3 regions of the Bacillus marinisedimentorum genome follow, and region 2 is predicted to be linked to each of the others. Evidence: predicted binding sites of a transcription regulator. Region 2 holds the regulator's gene; each other region holds the start of a gene.

Region 1 (7,802 bases), on a different contig from region 2:
TTTACTGCTGAGCCTGGAAAAACAATCGGATTGATCGGGTCGACCGGGTCAGGCAAAACAAGCATTACACAGCTGATCAGCAGGTTCTATGATCCGGTTGACGGGCAAATATTCATTGATGGGCGCGACATTGATGAATATTCATTGAAAACCCTCCGAAAAAGCATCGGCTTCGTATTGCAGGAACCGTTTTTGTTCTCCTCATCGATAAAGGATAATATCGCATACGGTTCTCCGGATGCGACGATGGACCAAATTATTGACGCTGCTAAGCGAGCCCAGGCACATGAGTTCATTACCGAAATGGAAAATGGATATGATACGATGCTCGGCGAGCGCGGCATGGGTCTATCAGGAGGGCAGAAGCAGCGTGTGTCCATTGCGAGGGCACTGCTGATTGATCCGAGTATCCTCATTCTTGATGATGCTACGAGCGCGGTGGATATGGAAACCGAGTTCAAAATCCAGGAAGCGCTTCAGGAAGTGATGAAAGGGAGGACGACGTTTATTATCGCCCACCGCATCTCTTCTTTAAAACATGCAGATGAGATTCTCGTCTTAGATGACGGTGCAGTGGTGGAACGCGGCTGTCATGAAGAATTACTGGAAAACGGCGGTGCGTATAAACGGATTTATGACATTCAATTCCAGGATCGTGAAAAGATTATTCAGAACAAGGTCAGGCAGGAGGTGGCGGAATGAGTAAAAACACAGTGGAAAAAGCAAGGGAAAATGTTTCCGAACGGACATTGAACCGGTTTCGTTATTCAACTGACCAGGCAATCGAAAAACCGTTCAACTGGTCTCAGATGGCGAGGCTGTTCAGTTATTTGAAACCATACTCCACCAATTTGTTGCCGCTCGCTTTTGTTGCGATGCTCATCTCTACAGCAGTCCGCCTGATTGTGCCGATCTTGATCGGTGTCTACACAATGGATCATGCCATCAAAAATAAAAATTTGCCGCTGTTATGGACCCTTGTAGCTGTTATTAGCGGCCTGTATATTTTGTCATATGCAGCGAACTTGCTCCGGATCCGCTGGATGAACCGGCTCGGCCAGCAAGTCATATACGACTTGCGCCATCATCTTTTTACGCATATCCAGCGGCTCAGCCATCGGTTCTTTGACAACCGTTCGGCCGGTTCGATCCTTGTCCGGATACAGAACGATGTCAATTCATTGCAGGACTTATTCACAAATGGTGTCATCAATCTGTTGATGGATGTCATCATGCTGATTGGCATCGTCGGTATTTTGTTTGCACTCAGCCCAAAGTTGACCCTTGCCATAATGGTCATTTTGCCGATCATGTTTTTTATATCGACCCACCTGCGGAAAACGATCCGCCGTTCCTGGCAAACAGTCAGAATCCGGCAGTCAAAGCTGAATTCACATTTGAATGAAAGCATTCAGGGTATCCGGGTGACCCAGTCTTTCACTCAGGAAAAAGAGAACATGGCTTTTTTCAATGTCGTGAACAGTGAGACGATGGAGAGCTGGCGGGATGCAACCCAGAAGAATGCGATGTTCCGGCCGTTTGTTGAAATGTCTAATGCAGTCGGAACAGCTATTTTAATATGGATAGGGGCGACTTTCATCCAGTCGGGCGAGATCACCATTGGAGTTTTTGTGTCGTTTGCTTTTTATCTTGGCATGTTCTGGGAACCGATTTCCCGGCTCGGACAGGTATACAACCAATTGCTTGTCGGGATGGCCTCTTCTGAAAGGATTTTCGAGTTCCTTGATGAGCAGCCGAACGTGCAAGAGAAGAAAGATCCTGTACCACTTGAAGATATGAAGGGCAGAATTGAACTTGATCATGTCAGTTTTGCATATGATGAGAGGAACAAAGCCCTCGATGATGTCTCGATCATTATTGAACAGGGACAGACGGCGGCGCTCGTCGGCCATACCGGATCAGGCAAATCGACGATCGCCAATCTTGTCACCCGTTTTTACGATGTTACAGAAGGGTCATTGAAGATTGACGGCCATGACATCCGGAACGTGAAGCTGAGTGACTTGCGGACACAAATAAGCATCGTCCTTCAAGATACATTCATTTTTTCAGGGACCATTATTGAAAATATCAGATTCGGCCGGCCGGATGCATCCGATGAAGAGGTGAAAAGGGCAGCTTCAGCAGTCGGTGCGGATAAATTCATATCAAAACTGAGCAACGGTTATGAAACAGAAGTTGAAGAGCGCGGCAATATTTTATCGCAGGGAGAAAGACAGCTTCTTTCTTTCGCGAGGGCATTGCTGGCCGATCCGAAAATCCTCATTCTTGATGAAGCTACTGCCAGCATAGATACGGAGACGGAAATGCAGATTCAGGAAGCGCTGCGGACGTTGCTGAAAGGACGGACAGCTATTATTATCGCCCATAGGCTATCCACAATCAGGGAAGCCGGTAAAATTGTCGTCCTTGACCACGGGAAAAAAATTGAAGAGGGAAATCATGATGAATTGATGGAGCAAGAAGGTGAATACTACCGCCTTGTGAAAGCGCAATTCAATATGCTTGATAAAGGGGCAGCCGGCTGAGTGAGGCCGGCAATTAACCGATTAAAAAGCCGCAGGGGCAATCCTGCGGCTTTTTACTGTACAGGAAAGGATAACCTGTCAGCAGGGAAGTAAGGGGGGATGCGCCCTCTGTCTTCGCAAAAAGGCTCGCCAATCGGCGAGTTTTCAGTATACAGTGAATAACATTCAAAACAGACACAAAAAGGTTTTCCGGACTGATCGGTTACTATTTGGTTATCCGCTGGTTTCCAATATTATTTGAGATTAAGCTTGAGCTATGCCGGGTATAGAATAAAGCGGAAGGACCATCCATTTAACTCATTGTCTTACAAAGAGTAGAACTATGACGGTCATATATGTGAATGTCGTCACAAAATGTTCAAGAATATTTCACTGCACCTTCATTTTTGGGGTTTACCATATACATATAGTGCAAACTTAACTTTTCCTGGGTGGCCAGGAGTGCATCAGGGAGAAAGAGAGGGTTTTAAAAATGGAAATGGACAGCGTATTGCTAAGCAGGATATTGACTTCGGTCACACTTATATTCCATATTATTTTCGCCACGATCGGTGTCGGGGTGCCATTGCTTATCTCCCTGGCTGAATGGATCGGCATTAAACGGAAAGATAATCATTATTTGATGCTCGCCCGCCGCTGGACACGGGGATTTGTCATCACTGTGGCGGTCGGTGTCGTGACAGGGACAGCAATTGGCCTGCAGCTGTCGTTGCTGTGGCCGACTTTCATGCAGGTGGCAGGACAGGTCATAAGCTTGCCTCTTTTCATGGAAACGTTCGCTTTCTTTTTTGAAGCCATTTTCCTAGGAATTTATTTATATACATGGGACCGGTTCAATAAGCCGATTTATCACTGGCTTCTTTCGATTCCGATTGTAATCGGGGCATCCGCTTCTGCTTTTTTCATCACAACCGTCAATGCATTCATGAATACGCCGCAAGGCTTTCTGATTGAGAACGGGGTCATAACGGACATTCAGCCGCTTGCAGCGATGTTTAACCCTGCAACACCGACAAAGGTTGCCCACGTCCTTTCCAGCGCTTACCTTACGTCAGCGTTTGTCCTGGCTGGAATAACGGCCTTTTATATACTTAAGGGCAGGAATACAGTGTATTATCAGAAAGCATTGCGGCTCACTATGGTTGCCGGTTTTCTTTTTGCAGTTGCGACAGCAGTAATCGGAGATTTCTCCGGCAAGTTCCTGGCTGAATATCAGCCTGAAAAACTGGCGGCCGCCGAATGGCACTTTGAAACGGAGGAAGGGGCCGATTTGATTTTGTTTGGTGTCATTGATGAAGACCGAAACATTAACGGCGCCATCCATATCCCGAAAGCATTGAGCATTCTTGCCCACGGCAAGACGGACAGCGAAGTGATCGGCCTGAACGAGTTTCCGCCGGATGAAACACCGCCTCTATGGATTCACTACCTGTTTGATGGAATGGTCATGATCGGGATGTATTTGGCAGGCGTCTCATTCCTCTACATTATCGCATACCGGCTGAAACGCTTTAACCCATTGAATGAATGGCTGCTGAGACTTATTACGGCTGGCGGCCCTCTGGCAATGGTTGCAATTGAACTTGGCTGGATTTTTGCGGAAGTCGGACGCCAGCCCTGGATATTGCGTGGATATATGAAAGTGTCTGAAGGTGCGACCACATCAGATTCCGTCGGTTTGATGCTTGTCCTGTTTGTTGCATTGTATATCGTATTGGGCTGGGTATCTGTCCGTGTTCTCTGGAAGATGTTTAAAAATAACCCGGTTGAGGCTGAGCTGGAGTACAGGTTTAAGGAATAAAAGAGAAAGGGGGAGATCATGAGATGACGATTCAACTGCTGGGCATTACTGTTTTATGGCTGTTCCTTTATGGGTATCTTATCGTGGCATCGATTGATTTCGGTGCCGGATTCTACGCATATTACGGAAAGCTGAAAAAGAAAGAGCATATCATGAATGATATCATCAGCCGATATCTTTCACCTGTATGGGAAATGACAAATGTCTTTTTTGTTTTCTTTTTTGTCGGGCTGATCGGTTTTTTCCCAGATACGGCATATTACTATGGTACGGCTCTGTTGATTCCAGGCAGCATCGTCCTCGTCTTGCTGGCTATTCGGGGTTCGTTTTACGCATTCGGAAACTATGGTTCAAAAGATTCACAGTTATATACGTTTTTATACGGTGCGACCGGTCTGCTCATTCCCGCATCGATGTCGACCGCGTTGACGATGTCTGAAGGAGGTTTCATTGAAGAAACTGGAGGGGAAGTCGTATTTCATGCCGGAGAGCTGTTTACGAGCTTTTACTCCTGGAGTGTCGTATTTCTTGCAATCGTTTCAGTCCTTTTCATCAGTGCATCATTTCTGACGTACTATGCAGACAAAGCCGCAGATGTTCCGGCACTCGAGGAATTGCGGAAATTTGCCCTGTTCTGGAGCCCGCCAGCCATTCTGGCAAGTCTCCTTGTGTTTGCGTCTTTAAAAACACATAACTCTGTCCATTTTGAGCGGATGATCGACTATTCCTGGATGTTTGTGTTATCTCTGATTTTTTTCCTGGCTGCTGTAACGCTAATCTGGAAAAGGAAACATTACGGGACAGCGTTTGTAATGGTGATGTTCCAATTTCTCTTTGCGTTTTTCGGCTATGGGGTTTCCCATTTACCTTATATTTTATATCCGTACATTACGCTGGAATCCGGATTCACAAACTCGACAATGGGGATTGCCCTCGTTATCGCTTTCATAGCAGGACTGTTTCTATTAATTCCATCTCTTATCCTTTTGATGCGATTATTCCTGTTCGATGCTGACTATGTAAAAGGGGAAAAATGATTCCTCAACGGTGTAGGCGTTCTGTCGCCGGCTTTTCAAACAGGGATGCCATCAGGATTTTATCATGATTGAAGAGCGAAGAGGTATTTTCTCAAAATATACGGCAGGAAAATACATGGTGTGTTAAAATATGGTCAGATTGTTTTGCAGCAAAAGTGGAGGAATCGAAAATGAAAAAAGAATTTGCAGTAATAGGCCTTGGCCGTTTTGGCGGCAGTATTTGCCGGGCTCTTGCGAAAGAAGGCATGGAAGTGCTGGCAATCGATATCGATGAGGATCGCGTAAATGAATTCGCTAATACAGCTGCGCATGCAGTCATGGCTGACACGACCGATGAGGCTGTATTGAAGAGCCTCGGTATCCGCAACTTTGAACATGTGATTGTAGCAATCGGAGATAACATCCAGTCAAGTATCCTTACAACACTTATTTTAAAAGAACTGGGTGTCAAACATATTACCGTCAAAGCACAAAATGATTACCATGCAAAAGTTCTCGAAAAAATCGGCGCAGACCGGGTCGTTCATCCGGAAAGGGATATGGGGAACCGGATTGCCCATAATTTGATATCCAACAATGTTTTGGATTATTTGGAGCTTTCGGATGAGCACTCTATCGTTGAATTGATTGCAGGCAAGCAGTTGGACGGGAGGACGCTGATTGAACTTGATATCCGGGCCCGTTACGGCTGTAACGTTGTAGCACTGAAACGTGGACAGGAAATTATTGTGTCTCCAATGGCGAATGAAAAGATCCATGAAGGGGATATTTTGATTGTCATCGGGGCCGATAAGGATCTTACGCGTCTTGAAAAAGGACTTGCTGACGACAGAATGTAAATTGAATAAATAAACATAAAGGAACCGTCCATGATTATGGACGGTTCTTTTTGGTGTTGGATTGGTTCTGCTGACCGGTGCTCTCGGCATTTCGATTGTCCAGCTCCAGGCGCCAGCGGCTATCGTCATAAGCGGTACACTCTTTCAAAGGGAAAGGGCGCCCTTTGTAAGAGCGCCCCGCTTATGCGTACGCCGCTGACCGGCGCCTTCCGCAATTTCTATTGTCCAGCTGCGAGCACCAGCGGCTAGTGACATAAGCGGTGGCCTCCTCAGGAAGGAAAAAACGCCTTCCTGCGGATGCCCCCGCTTATGCATACGCCGCAACCCGGTGCTCTCCGCATTTCTATATTTCCATGATGATTGGCAGGATCATTGGTCTGCGTTTTGTTTTTTCGTATAGGAATGGTGCCAGTGTGTCCGTGATTTCGTTTTTGATTTCGGACCACTGGGTTGTGCGGCGCTCCATCACTTTGTCAAGGTGTTTGGATATAAGCGCCTGGGCGTCATTGATCAAATCTCCGGACTCGCGCATGTAGACGAAACCCCGTGAAATGAGATCTGGACCTGCTGCAATTTTGAATTGCTTCATATCAATGCTGACAACGACGATGACAAGGCCTTCTTCAGAAAGGATTTTCCGGTCGCGAAGGACAATATTTCCGATATCGCCGATTCCGCTGCCGTCAACGTATACAGAGCCTGATGGAATCTTACCGGAAACAGATGCTTTATCGGAACTGAGGGCAAGCACTTCCCCGTTGTCCATAATAAAGGAGTTCTCTTCGGGAACGCCTGTATCCTTCGCCAGCTTCGTGTGCATTTTAAGCATGCGGTATTCCCCGTGTATCGGCATGAAAAATTTCGGATTCATTAACCGGAGCATCAATTTCTGTTCTTCCTGGCTCCCGTGTCCGGAAGTGTGAATATCACTCAACGGCCCGTGAATGACATCTGCGCCCGCCCGGTAGAGGGCGTTGATTGTCCTGGCGACACTGACGGTATTACCTGGAATCGGCGAGGAAGAAAAGACGACAGTGTCACCATGCATGATTTGTATCTGCCGGTGTGTACCGTTGGCAATTCGGGATAGGGCAGCCATCGGTTCACCCTGGCTTCCTGTACAAAGGATGGTCACCTGGTCCGCAGGCAGCCTGTTCAGCTGATGTGCATCAACAAATGTGTTTTTCGGGGCGTTGATGTAGCCAAGTTCCCTTCCGATTTCAATTGTGTTTTCCATACTTCTTCCGAAAACAGCAATTTTGCGGTTTGTTTTCACAGCAGCTTCAACAACCTGCTGCAGGCGGTAAATGTTAGATGCGAACGTCGCAAAGATAATGCGTCCTTCGACTTTGCGGAAGATATCCTGAATATTTTCCCCGACTTTTCGTTCGGACATTGTGAAATTCGGGATTTCACTGTTCGTGCTGTCCGAAAGTAGGCATAAAACGCCTTCCCGCCCGATTTCGGCCATTTTCGTCAAGTTGGCCGGTTCTCCTACCGGAGTGAAGTCAAACTTAAAATCGCCGGTATGGACGATGTTGCCGGGAGGTGTTTTCACGACTACTCCAAGAGAATC
Region 2 (7,802 bases):
GTGCCAGTGTTGTGGCGGCAAATATGACAAGGCCGGTGGTGACGACGCCTCTCGGTCCATTTTTATCCAGCAGCCGGCCCCCGACCGTCATAAAAATGCCGCTGAAGAGAGCTGACGGCAAAAACACAAGCCCGGTAATGATGGCACTTAACCCATATACGTTCTGAATAAGAAGCGGGATAAGGAAAATCGATGAAAACAGCCCAATCGATGTAACGCTGGCAATCCATACTGCAATGGAAAAAGCGGGCGCCTTGAAGACGGACAGCTCCAGCAGCGGCTGGCTTTGCCGATTTTCATACTTCACAAACGCATATATTCCGGCGAGGCCGAAGATGATCAGGCCGATATTCACCGGGTTTGCGAGGTGTTCCACCCTTGAAATCCGGCCGAGCGCAAACAAGACTGCTCCTACTCCAAGGGTAACGAGCAGGAATCCGATCTTATCAAACTTGATATCTTTCACCTTTTCCGTCGACTTCAAGTAATAAGCGGAAGCGGCAAGCCCAAGGAGGCCGAACGGGATATTGAACAAAAACAAGTAATGCCAGCTGCTCGTTTCAACAATCGTTCCGCCAAGTGTCGGGCCGATCGTCGGCGCCATCATGGCCGCGATGCCCCACACCCCGGTCGCAAGCCCGCGTTCCTCCCGCGGAAACACTTCAAAGATCAAAGCCATCGAAAGCGGCATCATGACACCACCTGCAATCCCCTGTATGGCGCGGAATAAGATTAATGATGTGAGGCTCCATGCCATTGAAGCAAGGACAGACCCGATCAAAAACAAAACAAGCCCAATCATGTACAGCTTCTTCTTGCCGATCTTATCGCCAAGATAGCCGGTCAGCGGCATCGTGATCCCCATCGAAACCATAAAAATGGTAATCACCCAGCCGATTGAAACCGCATCCGTATCAAAGATTGCCATGAGTTCAGGAATTGCCGGATTCAGCATGCTGTTATTTAAAATGATGGTGAATGTGCCGAGCAAAACGGCAATGACCACCATCCACTTTTCAGGTATTTTTTTCGCCATCTCTCTATCCCCCGGTTGTTTCGTTTTCCGAAATTTTCTTTATCTCTATCATACATCAAAATAGGGCTGTGAAAAGAATAGACGGCAGACAATTTTAAATAAACGTTTGTTTAAATCTCCAGCAGCCCTCGTGACCGGTGCATTCTCTTTTTAAATAAACGTTTGTTTAACTTTTTAAAACCCACGGCTGGGACCGCTTACAGGTTCGAGTGAGCTTATTAACACACTAAATAATAAGAAGACCAGTTTGGGTTCCGGTCTTCTTGTTGATGTTAAATTTAAGAGCATGATTGGGAAGAAAAATTTGAATTAGCTGAAATCTGTCCGTTCCTTATGCTGATGAATTACTTGATGCGTTCCCTTTTCGGTGATCCGAAGACCTTTTTGGGAACGCATAGTATCGATTCGTTCCCTTTTTCGTACTCCGAAAGCCTTTTCCGGAACGCATAGCTCGTTGCGTTTCCTTTTTGGAACTCCGAAGACCTTTTCGGGAACGCATAATTCAGGTAACAATATGAAAAGCCCATGTACCCCAGTTAATAGAAATTTGAAAATGCCGTTGACCGTTACGATAACAACAAAAAAGAGGTGTGAATCAGCGTGCCGATTCCACCTCCAAAGATATATTCGTTTATGTTTCAACCCTGCCAGTTACTCAAAAACCGCGGGTTCGTTTTATTCTTCTGCCTCTTCCTGCTCACCTTCACTGAGAGGATAATGCTTCAGGAAGTAGATCAGTGACTGCAGTTCAATCGCAAGGTCGATATGATGGACCCGGATATGAGGCGGTGTCGCCAGCCGGGCCGGAGTGAAGTTCAGGATGCCGCTGATGCCGGCTTTCACAAGGCGGTCGGTGACGGATTGCGCTGCGGGTGCAGGCACCGTCAAAATGGCGACAGATACATCTCCAAGCCGCTCTTCCAGCTTTTCACTATCGTAAATCGGCACGCCGCCGATTTCAGTTCCGATCTGGTTCTCATTCACGTCAAATGCCATTGCGATTTTCGTATTGTTATTTTTGGTGAAATTGTAATGCAAAAGGGCCCTGCCAAGGTTACCGACACCGATCAAGGCGACTTTTGTAATTTCATCCTGGTCAAGCGTCTCCCTGAAAAATGACAGCAGATAGCTCACATTATACCCATACCCTTTTTTGCCAAGTGCACCGAAGTAAGAAAAATCACGGCGGATTGTCGCTGAGTCAACCTTGACCGCTTCGCTTAATTCCGCAGACGACACCCGCTGTTTCCCTGATGAATGCAAATTCTTCAGAAAACGGTAGTATAACGGCAGCCTTTTTGCCGTTGCCTGCGGGATTTTATTTTTATCGATTTCCATAATTTAACCCCCAACACTGCTTTTCGCTTTGTTCTATTCTCTTCGAAAATCTCCGCTTTTGCCGCCTGTCTTTTCCACCAGGTAGGTCGGGCCGATGATCATTCCTTTATCCACTGCCTTACACATATCATACACCGTCAGCGCTGTTGCGGATGCTGCCGTTAGCGCTTCCATTTCCACGCCTGTGTTCCCCTTCGTTTTGACACTTGCGCCGATATGCAGAATATAATCACCGTCTTTACTGCCATCTGCGGGTTTTTGCCATTCGAACGAGACATCGACCCCTTTCAGCTGAAGCGGGTGGCACATCGGAATCCATTCCGGTGTTTTTTTGGCTGCCATGATACCGGCAACTTGAGCGACTGCCAGCACGTCTCCTTTGCCAATCTCATTGTCCTGTATTTTTGTATATATCTCTTCACTTACCTGAACACTCGAATGGGCCAGCGCCGTCCGGACGGTTGCCTGCTTGTCCGCGATATCGACCATTTTTGCCCTGCCCTGCTCATTAAAGTGAGTAAACTCAGATGCCATACGAAAACTCCTCTCAGCTTGCTTTCTATCATTATAACCCGAGATCGGGCCTTTTTTGAAACGAATAATCGACAATTGCGTATTCTTAAAAGCCCCAGGTTGCCCAGCTGATTCCCGGTGCGATACACTAAAGCTATCGAATATAGAGGTGAACTGCTATGATATTGCTTCAAGTAAATCAGTTGACAAAGCATTTTGGCGCTGATCTTATTTTATCGAATATTAAATTGGAAGTACAATCAAATGACCGCATTGCGCTTGTCGGCAGGAACGGGGCGGGCAAATCCACGCTCTTGAAAATCATCGCGGGCCAGATGTCTTATGATGAAGGCGAGATCATCAAGCCGAAAGACCTTTCACTCGGTTATCTTGCCCAGGATACCGGCCTGGAATCCAATTTGTCGATTTGGGATGAGATGCTGAGTGTCTTTGAACCGCTGCTGAATATGGAAAAAAGGCTGCGCGCCATGGAGGCTAAGATGGGGGACCCCGATTTACTGAATGACGGTGCTGCCTATGACAAGCTCATGAAAGAATATGATGAATTGCAGCTCGTCTTCAAAGATGAAGGCGGATATCAATATGAGGCGGATATACGTACGGTCCTGCACGGTCTGAACTTCAGCAGATTTGATACAAATACACCGATTTCAACGTTGAGCGGGGGCCAGAAAACCCGGCTTGCTCTCGCCAAACTTCTGCTGACAAAACCTGATTTGCTGATTCTGGATGAACCGACGAACCATCTGGACATCGAAACGCTTACATGGCTTGAGCAGTATTTGCAAGGTTATCCGGGCGCTTTACTGATTGTATCTCATGACCGTTATTTTCTTGATCGCATCGTCAATGTTGTGTATGAAATTTCACGCCATACGACCGGCAAATTCCACGGCAACTACAGCAGCTATCTGGATGAAAAAGCCCAACGGTACGAACGCGACTTGAAACAGTATGAAAAACAGCAGGAGGAAATCGCCAAGCTTGAAGATTTCATCCAGCGCAACATCGCCAGGGCTTCCACGACAAAACGGGCACAGAGCCGCCGCAAACAGCTTCAGAAAATGGATAAGATGGACAGGCCGCAAGGTGATGCCAAATCGGCTTCCTTTTCCTTCGAAATTGAACGGCAAAGCGGGAACGATGTATTGAAAATCAACGATCTGTCGCTTGCATATCCCGGTAAAGAGCCACTTTTTTCCGGATTGAATACAACGATCAACCGCGGCGACAGCATCGCACTTGTCGGTCCGAACGGAGCGGGCAAATCCACTTTGCTGAAAGCCATCATGCGCAGCGACAACGTCACATCAGGCTCCATCGTCTACGGCAGCAACGTATCTGTGGGCTATTACGATCAGGAACAGGCCAGCCTGAAATCAAACAAGCGTGTCCTTGATGAACTGTGGGACGAGTACCCTCTCAAGAGCGAAAAGGAAATCCGGACCGCCCTAGGAAATTTCCTGTTCAGCGGCGATGATGTCCTCAAGCCTGTTTCAGGGCTCAGCGGCGGGGAAAAAGCGCGGCTGGCCCTGTGTAAACTGATGTTTAAGAAAGCGAATTTCCTTATCCTCGACGAACCGACGAACCATCTGGACCTCGACAGCAAAGAAGTGCTTGAATCAGCACTGATTGATTATCCAGGCACAATCCTGTTCGTATCCCATGACCGTTACTTTATCAACAGGATTGCAGACCGAATCATGGAACTATCCACAAAAACAGTGACCGAATTTCTCGGCGATTATGATTACTATGTGGATAAGAAAAATGAAATGGAAGAACTCGCCCGTCTCGAACAGGAAGAAAAAGCGGCAGCTGCCCCTTCCGGCAATCATGATCAGCAGGGCGGCGACAAATCGAAGTACATGCAGGACAAAGAAGAAAAAAAGAGAGAACGGCAGCGGCTGCGAAAAATTGAAGAAATCGAACTCCGTATTGCCGGGCTGGAGGAACAAATCGAAGAAAAAGAAGCACTGCTCGCCCTTCCGGAAATATATGAAGACCATGAAAAATCAGCCCTGCATCACACGGAATTGACGGCCTTACAGGAAGAACTCGAGCAGTTGATGGAAGAATGGGAAGAGCTTCAATTGGCCGAAACTGAATAAAGAAGCGCAAGCGGCAGTCCGCAGTCAGGTGCCTGTTTCTGCGATTCGCCGCTATCCGCTTTTCAGGAACAAAAGCGCAGGGCGCACGCTTAGCGGCGTACGCATAAGCGGGGGTACCCGCAGGAAGGTGGTCTTTCCTTCCGGAGGGGATGAACCGCTTATGACGATAGCCGCTGGCGCCTGGAGCTGGATGACTCCCTTCTGGCTTTTTATCAACAACGCAAACATTTTTTAATTTCCTTACCTATAAAAAAACCGGTGCAGCTTTGCACCGGTTTTCTATATTTTAAAACTATTCACACCATCCACAGAGTTATACACAAAAAATAGTTAGTAAGAAAGAGGATTAACAGATTTATCCCCATTATCCACAAAATCACCCGTTTTTATCCACAGAATGTTATTAACATAGTAAAACCTTTTATACCGCTGTTCCATTTGTTTTTCCACAAAAATGGCATGCTGTGGATAAATAACCTGTTAATAGTCTTTTATACTCTTTTCCCTATTTCAAACAGGTTAAAACATCTATAAACCGATCTTTTTTGGTAAATGTCCTGGTTCAAAAGCACAGGTTTTAAGTTAAACTTTTTTACAATTCAAATTATTATTACCTCTTTAGACCTTTTGTCATAGAAAAAACCGCTGCCTATACAGCGGTTTAATTGAACGACTCCAGATCCAGCCCCGGATGGGCATTTAACGAAAATGGAGCACGCTTTCCTTTATTGAATTCGATGCTGCCTGCTGCCGCAATCATAGCGGCGTTGTCTGTGCAAAGCGAAAGCGGCGGGATAATCAAATCGGCCGTAAGCTGATCGAACTCCTTTTCAAGCCGGCTGCGCAGGCCTCTATTTGCGGCTACCCCTCCTGCCAGCACAACCTGCTTCACCCTGTACTCCTCCGCTGCTTTTATCGTCTTCGTCACCAGTACATCAATGACGCTTTCCTGGAAACTGGCTGCAAGATTCTCGGGTTCGATTTCTTCGCCGCGCTGGGCAGCATTGTGCAGCGTGTTGATAACTGCTGATTTCAGCCCGCTGAAGCTGAAATCATACGAATCCGGTTCAAGCCATGCGCGCGGCAAGTCAATTGCCGGTTCCCCTTCACTGGCCAGCCGATCGATATGCGGACCGCCTGGATACGGAAGTTTCAGCGTCCGCGCTACTTTGTCGTATGCTTCTCCTGCAGCATCATCCCTCGTTTCCCCGATCACTTCATAATGTCCATGCTCCCTCATAAGGACAAGCTCGGTATGACCGCCCGAGACGACAAGTGCGAGCACCGGAAACTCAAATTCTTGCTGGAGGCGGTTTGCATATATATGACCGGCAATATGATGAACGGCTATAAGCGGAATATCATGTGCCAGCGCAATCGCTTTTGCGGCATTCACTCCGACAAGCAAGGCGCCTACAAGCCCGGGTCCCTGTGTGACCGCGACCGCATCCAGGTCCTCAAGCGTGATTCCCGCCTGGTCAAGCGCTTCCTGCAGCACGACGGTAAGCTGCTCCACATGATGCCTTGAGGCGATTTCCGGCACAACGCCGCCGAATCGTTTATGGCTTTCGATCTGGGAAGCAACCACGTTGGAAAGAATTTCGGTTCCATTCTTAATGACGGACGCCGCTGTCTCATCACAGCTCGTTTCAATTCCTAGTATCAATTCAGTTTCATTATTTTTCATTTAAGTTCACCCACATCACTAATGCGTCTTCATTATTATCAGTATAATAATTTTTTCGTATGCCGCCTTCCTGGAATCCCAGTTTACGGTATAGATTCTGTGCAGCGGCATTGCTAGCCCTGACTTCAAGCGTTACTGTATTCGCTCCCTGCCCCCTTGCAAGGGCAAGGGCATAGCGCAGTAATTTTTCCCCGAACTTCCGCCCCCGGTATTCCGGCAAAACCGCGATATTGGTTATATGCCCTTCATCAATAATGATCCACAGCCCGCAATATCCGATCACACTGCCATTCAGCTCCAGAACGAGATATTTAGCGAACTGGTTGATCTCCACCTCATTGTAAAACGATTCCCTGCTCCACGGTGTCGCAAAGCAGGCCTGTTCAATTTTCTCCACTTCATCTATATCGCTGACTGTCATCAGCCTCATGACCGGCCTGTTTTCCATATCGTTTACCCCTGCCGGTTCTGTGATTCGAGCCATTTGGCCTCAGCCTCCGCTAAACGCAAGTAGTTCGGAACGAATTCATGCACAGGAACCGCCTCTTTTTGAATGCCGAGATACGCCAATTCCGAAGGACGCGGATTATGGGCGGTTAACGGGGCAATTACAGCCTGCTCCCCCAGCACTTCTACAATACGGTTCTGGTGGATCGGCAAGTCATTGCCCATAAACAGAACAGGTTTTTCCTTTTCTTGAAGCATTGGAAGCCAGTCATCCAGCTGGATAATCCGCTCCTCCTTTTCAACCTTCATGCCGTTCGCAGCATCATACAATGCAGTATACACCTGGCCGCGCCTTGCATCGAAAATCGGGGAAACATAAGATCCGGCCATTTTCCCATTCTGGGCCAAAACGTCAAGGCTTGAGACACCAGTGACTGGAATGTTCAATGCCCAGGCCAGTGTTTTCGCGATTGATACGCCGATCCTTACTCCCGTATAGGAACCGGGACCGTTCGCCACAATAATGCGATTCAGTTCGGCCGGCTTCATGTCCACATCTTTCAGGAGCTGGTCTATCGCCGGCATCAGCCGCACAGAATGGTTCTTTTTTAAGTTGGTTATCATTTCACCGGTAATGCGGTCATCAGAA
Region 3 (7,802 bases), on a different contig from region 2:
GGAATTCAGAGAAGATGGAAAAACATATATGTCGATCAAACGCGGCTATAAGCCGGGAGATAATGTTTCTTACAAAGGGGCAGAAACAACTGAAGGCGATATCCTCGTCAAAAAAGGGCGCAAAATCAACCCTGGCATAAAAGCGGTACTCGCCACGTTCGGCTATGCGGAAGTGCCTGTCATGAAAAAGCCGGTCGTCGGCCTGTTTGCGACAGGATCAGAACTTCTTGATGTCCACGAAGAGCTCGAACCGGGGAAAATCCGAAACAGCAATTCATATATGATGTCATCCCAAATCGTCCGTGCCGGCGGGGAAGTGAAATATTTCGGCCAGCTCATCGATGATTTGGATATTACGTATAATTCAGTTAAAGAAATGCTTAAGGAAGTCGATTGCCTGGTAACAACAGGCGGAGTGGCAGTAGGTGATTATGACCACATGCCAGCGATTTATGAACGCCTCGGAGCGGAAGTCCTATTTAACAAAGTAGCGATGAGGCCGGGCAGCGTAACAACTGTGGCCCAACTGGACGGCAAGCTCTTATTCGGGCTCAGCGGCAATCCATCAGCAAGCTATGTCGGATTTGAAATCTATGCGCGCCCGGTAATACAGGCCATGCTTGAAACAGACAAACCGCACCTTAAAAAGGTGACGGCCGAATTGACAGCGGATTTCCCGAAAGCAAATCCATTCACACGCTTCGTCCGCAGCACGATCGGCTTCTCAGATGGAAGAGCAGTCGTGGAACCAAGCGGCATGGACAAGTCAAATGTCGTGACTTCCCTGATCAATACGAATTCACTGATGATTCTGCCGGGCGGAACAAGAGGATTCGCATCCGGTGACATGGTTGAAGTGCTGCTGCTTGAAGACTTTGAAGGAAGCGAATGGCCCTGGGAATGACAAAACCCGTTTTCCAGGTCGTCGGCTATCAGGACAGCGGCAAAACGACACTCACTGTGAAACTGATAGAAAGGTTGTCCGCGGCAGGGGTCAAAGCAGGAACAATCAAGCATCACGGGCACGGCGGGATGCCGGAGATAGGAGACCGGGGAAAAGATACCGCCCGTCACCGGGAAGCAGGTGCTTCTTCAGTATTGGTGGAAGGCGGAGGCTTATTGAACCTGAGTGCAGCCAGTGAAAACGGCTGGGAACCAGGAGATTTCTTGAAGATATACGAACAGCTGCCGGTTGATGTCATCCTGATTGAAGGATACAAAAAAGAGCCATATCCGAAAGCTGTCCTGTTAAGGACCGAAGAGGACCTTCATTTGCTTGATGAATTGGAGAACATCAAAGCCGTTATTTGCTGGTTTGACCTGCAATCTGCGGGAGTGTCTGAGCTGCCTGTATTCCATATCAATGAAGAAGACGAATATTTAACATCCATTCTAAAAGAACTGGAAGGGTGATGACATGAACGATAACCGTTTTTTGATTATACGGGAACCGATTTCCATAGAAGAAGTATCGAGAAAGGTGTTCAGGGCGGAAGCAGGTGCAATCAACACATTTATCGGCACCGTCAGGGAGTTTACAAAAGGCAAGCGCACCCTGCACCTTGAATATGACGCTTATAAAAGCATGGCTGAAAGAAAGCTTGCGCAAATAGGCGACGAAATCAAGCAAAAATGGCCGGATGCGGAAACAGCCATCACACACCGGATCGGGAGACTGGAGATTTCTGATATTGCAGTAGTGATTGCAGTTTCAACCCCGCACCGGGCCGATTCCTACGAGGCAAGCCGCTATGCGATCGAACGCATCAAAGAAATTGTGCCAATCTGGAAAAAAGAACACTGGGAAGACGGCGAAAAATGGATCGGCGATCAGCTTGAAAAAACCGCCTATCCGACCGGACGCCCAGAAGAAGGTGATTTATCATGATAAAAGTATTGCTCTTCGCACAGCTGCAGGAAACAGCAGGGACGAATGAGGTTGAACTGGATACTGTTCCAGGATCAGTGAAAGAACTTCGCGGCATCATGAAGGAAAAGTACGGCTTTACAACGCTTGAAAGTGCGATGACGGCTGTCAATGAGGAGTATGCCGACGAAGACACCGAGCTTAAAGACGGCGATACCGTCGCTTTCATTCCTCCTGTAAGCGGGGGATAATAAACAGTTCTATCTCAATACTCTCCTTCGATCGGAGCATTTCGGAAAATAGTAAAAATCAATTCAAAAATCGAGCAGGAAATCCTTAAAGGGTTGCCTGCTTGATTTTTGTTGTTTAGGAAATTATAAAAATTTAAATATTGTGGAGCCAGAAGGGAATCGTCCAGCTCCAGGCGCCAGAGGCTATCGTCATAACCGGTGATCCCCTCCGGAAGGAAAGAGCATCTACCTGCCGGTACCTCGGCTTATGCTTACGCCGCTAAGCGGTCGCCTTTCGCATTTGTTCTTGATGGACAAAAAGTGATAGAGGGAGGTGGAAAACATTTTCTGTTAATGGACAGGGTTGTGGAAGATGGAGAGACTTTCAATCAATAGCATTTTGAAACGGACAGTTGAACACAGATGTCCTTTTTCCTGTACTAATAATGATTCAAAAACTAAGTGAATTTAAGTGGAAGGCATGAGACTCCAGCGGGGGAAGCGAACAGGGAAGACCCCACCGGCGCGAACAGGTTCCCGGTCGCCCCGTGGAAAGCGAATGCCTGCAGCGGAAAGGAACGGATAACATCCAGAATAGTCTGCTATCATTTTCCCGGATTTTTATTCCGTTAAAGGATGCTTAATGGAATTTGGCAAAAAACAAAAAGCCCAGAGTTTCATGATTCATAAACTCTGAGCTTTCAGTCTTTCAGTTTATCCATGCAGCATTCTGGCTGCTTCTTCACTCATCCGGTCAGGAGTCCACGGCGGACTCCATACGACATTGACGTCTACCGATGCGACACCTTCAACATCAGTCAGCGAGCTTTTCACTCCGCCGACAATGCTGTCGTGTAGCGGGCAGCCCGGAGTTGTCAGTGTCATTGTTATTTTAAGGTTTCCGGATTCATCCGCTGCCACTTCATAAATGAGGCCGAGATCTACAATGTTGATGCCAAGCTCAGGGTCAATCACCGTTTTCAATCTTTCCTGAACGACTGTCTTATCTAGTGAATTCATTTTTATTGCCCCCTTGATTATTTTTTCACAATGCTTGCGACTGTGCCGCTGTACGCGAGAACCGCCGCGCCGAATAACGTCTGGAAAACAAGGAATGAAAGTTTCTGAGTAAATAAGATTGACCCGCTGATGCCGGCAAGTGCGATCGCAAGTGCGATGAAAATGATGACACCTGCTTTCTCATTGATGAGGTCTTTAAGCGCAGGGACTCCCGCTTTGCCCATCTCGCCGCTGTACCGGTGTGTCCACCAGAGGAACGGGACGATCTTGTATAAATAACCGAGAATGCTGAAAATGATCCAGCCCATGATATAAAGGTAAATGAGAATTGCATACATAACTGGTGTCACATCAGGTGTGAAAACGGCGATCGTCCCGGCCGCGTGTACAAGCCAGCCAAAGACGGCTGCCGCCAGAGAGAACATGAACGGCTTATCGAGTTTTTTCTTGATGCGTTTGCCGATAATTTCTTTTATGTGATACAGGAAAAAACTGAATCCGGCCAGGAGCAGTACAGCTCCAGCCTGCATGAGCGATTTACTGCTGAGAAAGTAAGAAGCAGTCAAAACAGCGAGGCCGGCCATGTAAAAGCTGTATACATATTTGCTCCATTTCATCGTGAATCCGTGCGAAAGGGAAAACATGGGTACCATTTTATATGAAAACCCGAAGATCAACAGTGTGAACCAGCCGTTTATTCCAAACAGGATATGGGTTTTCAGAAGCGCTTCATGGTTGACCCAGCCGACTCCTGACTGCAGGTTTACCGCAAGCATGATGCCCATGCCGATAGCCGCAAATAAGAAGGCGAGCGCAGTTGCGATGAACAGGTGCAGGATATCCCACTTCGGCTGTGATTTTATCGTCATGACCATCTGGAATAAAAACATCAGGATGCCGATCAAGGTAAGTGTGCCTGTCCATACAATTGCGGCCGGATAAAGCGCAAGTGCTGCCGCAAAAGAGGTGATGCCAGCTGCCGTTACGGCAAATTGGACAAAACCGAACCGCTCATTCCAAATCGGCGTCAAAAAGACGACAGGAATAAGCTGGTACATCGCCCCCATCGTCACCATCACCGCCCAGCCAAGCAGCAGCAAATGGGCTGCGGCCCAGATGACTGGAACCCGGAATATGCCCTGGACGATCAAATCACTGTTGGCCAGAAGAAGGATTTGGGAAACGATGAAAGCTGCAAGGCTATAAAAAATGAAGGAAAACGGTAATTTAACATTCGTTTCCGTTTTGGCGTTGACTGTAGGAATCATCACGATCACCCGTTCTTGGTAATGGTAATTTCAAAGCTGCTGTCGTTCATTTCTTCGTATGCGTAACTCCAGCCTCGTTCATCCAATTCCGCAAACAAAAACATCGGGCGGCGGTCGTTCCGGATGATCAGCTGTTCGCCATCCGCAAGGTCTTCCAGCGCTGCGAGCGTCCTCATCATCGGTTCGGGCGGTTCAAGGCCCCTGTTGTCAAGCTTCATCGGAATCGCCTCTTTTGAATGTGATTTGCCAATGTTTGCTGTCGATCTTTTCGCTTTCCGCTTTATAGCCTTTTGCCTTCATAAGCGAGATAAGAGGCACCGGCTTGATGGTCGCATGAAGGACAAATACGTCTTCAGGCTGAAGTGAACCGACCGCCTCCATGATTTTTTGGAAAGGCTCCCGTTTATTCAATAAATCCTCGCGTACATCCAATTCAACAACTGATGGTGCTGCCATATGAATTCCTCCCTGTGTTTGATTAATGAAAATTATACTCATTCTCAGTCAATGATGAAGTGAACCAGGTCACTACCCGTAAATCAGTTCATCTTTCAACCTGACCGAATCAATAATGAAAAAGCCATTTTCTTCTATTGTAATGATGCCGTTTTTCTTAAACCCATTCAGTGTCCGGCTCACTGTCTCACGCGATGTGCCGATCATATTCGCCATTTCACGGTTAGTAAAATTGGTGGTCAGCTGGAATTTTCCACCTTCAATCTCGACACCGTGATTTTTGGAGAGACGAAGCAGCAGTTTTATGATTTGTTCATAAGAGTTGGAAAGAATCTGTTCTTCCAGCCGGTTTTGCAAATCCACAATTTTTTCTCCCAGTACCCTGAAGAGCTTGATGCTGATGTCCGGATAAGTCATGATGATGTTTTCAAACTCCTCAATGGGAATGACGATCAATGTCGCATCTTCAAGGATTTCAGCGTGGCCCGGATAATCACCTTTCCGGAAAAAGCCGACATGCGGAAACATATCACCCGCCTGCAAAATGGAGACAATCTGTTCCTTTCCGGTCATATCCGTTTTATAAATTTTCACACTCCCGGAGTAGATGAAATATACCTTATCAAGCGGATCGCCCTGCATGAATACAAGCGTACGCTTCTTGAATTGGCGCGGGTATGAAATATTAAGGATCGGATCAAGTTCTGTATCACTCAATTCCTTGAATATATGCATTTTCTGTAAAAGGGACTTTATGGAATGATGATGGTTCATTGATTTGCATCCTTCCTTTCTTGCTTTTCCATCATAGGAAAGGTATTTATTGTTCTTAGTGTTAGTGTAACGGACTCACATGAGCAGAAAAGTGACAAATGTCATAGAATTTGCCTTTAGGGTGCCATCTGTCACCTGATTGACAAACAAACGGCGGATTGGTGATATTTTTCACTTGGTTGCTCCCAAATAGCGCACAGTTCTTCCTTTTGCAACGGTGGTAACCTTGACTCAGAAAACAAAAGGGAGATGAGAGTGATGGAAGCCAGAAAACTTGAACAGCACCTGGAACCGGAGAAAAAACCGGGTGTGAAGAACGGCATGCTGAAGTCAATTTTAGTATTGACCCTGGTGGCCAGCTTCACCGTATTATTGGTCGGCGGATTCTGGATCTTTAAAGGAATGGCGCCGCGCCCGGCAGAAGTGACCGGACCGGCCGGGGAAGAAGTGATGTCGAAGGAATCGATCATCGGTGGGCAGGGCGTTTTCCAAAAGTACGGGCTGATGGATTACGGAACGGTTCTCGGACACGGTTCTTACATGGGGCCGGATTACACAGCTGAGTCATTGAAAATTTATACAGAAGGCATGCAGGATTTCAAGGCACAGGAAACATATGGCGCTAACTATGCCGATCTTGCTCCTGAAAAACAGGTCGTCATAAAAGAGGCCGTCATTGAAGAAATGCGGGTGAATCGCTATGATTCTTCCACAGACACCTTGCCGCTGACAGATGCGCAAGTATACGGGGTTGAGCGTGTCCGTGATTATTACCGGGAAGTGTTCACGGAAGGCGATGGCTGGGGGCTGAAGGAAGGACTCATCCAGGAAAGCCACATGCCAGATGAAAACCGTGCCCACGTCGCTGAAGGAGATCAGATTACACAAATAGCAGATTTCTTCTTCTGGACAGCATGGCTTTCAAGCACCTATCGAACAGATGATGATATTACCTATACGAATAACTGGCCGTTTTATGAAGATGCCGGCAACACAATGGCGTTTTCCGCCGTATGGTGGAGCGGTGCCAGTGTCACTGTATTGATCTTGTTTGTAGCTATTATTTTATTTGTCTTCTATCGATATCATTTAGGAATGCAGGAAGCTTATAAAGACGGGAAATTCCCGGAATTTGATTTGAAAAGCCAGCCGTTGACTTCGTCACAAGTTAAAACAGGGAAATACTTTGCAATCGTGACGGTTCTGTTCCTTGTACAATCACTGTTTGGCGCATTGCTGGCCCACTATTATATCGAACCGGACAGTTTTTTCGGTATAGAATGGATTCACGATATCCTGCCGTTCAGCATCACAAAAGGCTACCACTTGCAGCTGGCGATTTTCTGGATTGCGACCTCCTGGCTGGGCATGGGCATTTATGCTGCACCCCTCGTCGGCGGTCATGAGCCGAAAAAACAGGGACTCCTCGTCGATATCCTATTCTGGGCGCTCGTTGTCCTTGTAGGCGGCAGCATGATTGGTGAATGGCTCGGTGTCAACGGTTACCTTGGCAACATGTGGTTCCTGTTCGGCCATCAGGGCTGGGAATACCTTGAACTGGGGCGCATCTGGCAAGTCATTCTGACAGCAGGCATGATGATCTGGCTGTTCATCGTTTTCCGCGGCATCAAGAGCGGGCTGAAGAAAGAAAGCGACAAAGGCGGACTTATCCACCTTGTGTTCTATGCAGCCATTGCGGTTCCATTATTCTATATCTTTGCATTCTTCATCAATCCGGGCGGAAACTTCACGATGTCAGACTACTGGCGCTGGTGGATCATCCATCTATGGGTGGAAGGGATCTTTGAAGTATTTGCAGTCGTCATCATCGGTTTCCTGCTCGTACAGATGAACCTTGTCACGAAAAAATCAACTGTACGGGCACTGTACTTCCAACTGACAATCCTGCTTGGAAGCGGTGTCATCGGTATTGGCCACCATTACTATTACAATGGTTCCGCTGAAGCGTGGATTGCCCTTGGCGCAGTATTTTCAGCGCTTGAAGTCATCCCGCTCACCCTGCTAGTCCTGGAAGCCTATGAACAATACAGAATGATGAGAGACGGCGGTGTCGATTTCCCTTACAAGTCCACTTTCTGGTTTTTGATTGCCACAGCCATCTGGAACCTTATCGGAGCCGGTGTACTTGGCTTCCTGATCAACCTGCCGGCGGTCAGCTACTTCGAG

Evidence for each region. Region 2 encodes Rex, which represses fermentation and respiration genes when NADH is low (regulators of the CRP and FNR family bind a similar motif). Its sites were predicted from a motif close to TTGTGAAATATTTCACAA; they were not measured.
Region 1: the regulator Rex is predicted to act here: its motif matches at 2,885-2,902, upstream of A4U59_RS06010 (cytochrome ubiquinol oxidase subunit I).
Region 3: the regulator Rex is predicted to act here: its motif matches at 5,775-5,792, upstream of A4U59_RS03580 (nitric-oxide reductase large subunit).

Annotation. Positions count from the first base shown of each region.
Region 1 is NZ_LWBL02000018.1:50,996-58,797, reverse strand. Features, by position in the region: gene A4U59_RS06020 (ABC transporter ATP-binding protein) at 1-702, shown strand, start outside; gene A4U59_RS06015 (ABC transporter ATP-binding protein) at 699-2,549, shown strand; gene A4U59_RS06010 (cytochrome ubiquinol oxidase subunit I) at 3,022-4,350, shown strand; gene A4U59_RS06005 (cytochrome d ubiquinol oxidase subunit II) at 4,374-5,387, shown strand; gene A4U59_RS06000 (potassium channel family protein) at 5,558-6,226, shown strand; gene rnjA (ribonuclease J1) at 6,570-7,802, opposite strand, start outside.
Region 2 is NZ_LWBL02000067.1:2,406-10,207, reverse strand. Features, by position in the region: gene A4U59_RS18905 (MDR family MFS transporter) at 1-1,036, opposite strand, end outside; gene A4U59_RS18895 (redox-sensing transcriptional repressor Rex) at 1,712-2,374, opposite strand; gene moaC (cyclic pyranopterin monophosphate synthase MoaC) at 2,408-2,908, opposite strand; gene A4U59_RS18885 (ABC-F family ATP-binding cassette domain-containing protein) at 3,067-5,019, shown strand; gene tsaD (tRNA (adenosine(37)-N6)-threonylcarbamoyltransferase complex transferase subunit TsaD) at 5,681-6,706, opposite strand; gene rimI (ribosomal protein S18-alanine N-acetyltransferase) at 6,696-7,154, opposite strand; gene tsaB (tRNA (adenosine(37)-N6)-threonylcarbamoyltransferase complex dimerization subunit type 1 TsaB) at 7,160-7,802, opposite strand, start outside.
Region 3 is NZ_LWBL02000013.1:1,725-9,526, reverse strand. Features, by position in the region: gene A4U59_RS03625 (molybdopterin molybdotransferase MoeA) at 1-904, shown strand, start outside; gene mobB (molybdopterin-guanine dinucleotide biosynthesis protein B) at 889-1,413, shown strand; gene A4U59_RS03615 (molybdenum cofactor biosynthesis protein MoaE) at 1,418-1,888, shown strand; gene moaD (molybdopterin converting factor subunit 1) at 1,885-2,118, shown strand; gene A4U59_RS03605 (metal-sulfur cluster assembly factor) at 2,812-3,117, opposite strand; gene A4U59_RS03600 (hypothetical protein) at 3,135-4,385, opposite strand; gene A4U59_RS03595 (DUF2249 domain-containing protein) at 4,391-4,603, opposite strand; gene A4U59_RS03590 (DUF2249 domain-containing protein) at 4,593-4,841, opposite strand; gene A4U59_RS03585 (Crp/Fnr family transcriptional regulator) at 4,914-5,615, opposite strand; gene A4U59_RS03580 (nitric-oxide reductase large subunit) at 5,874-7,802, shown strand, end outside.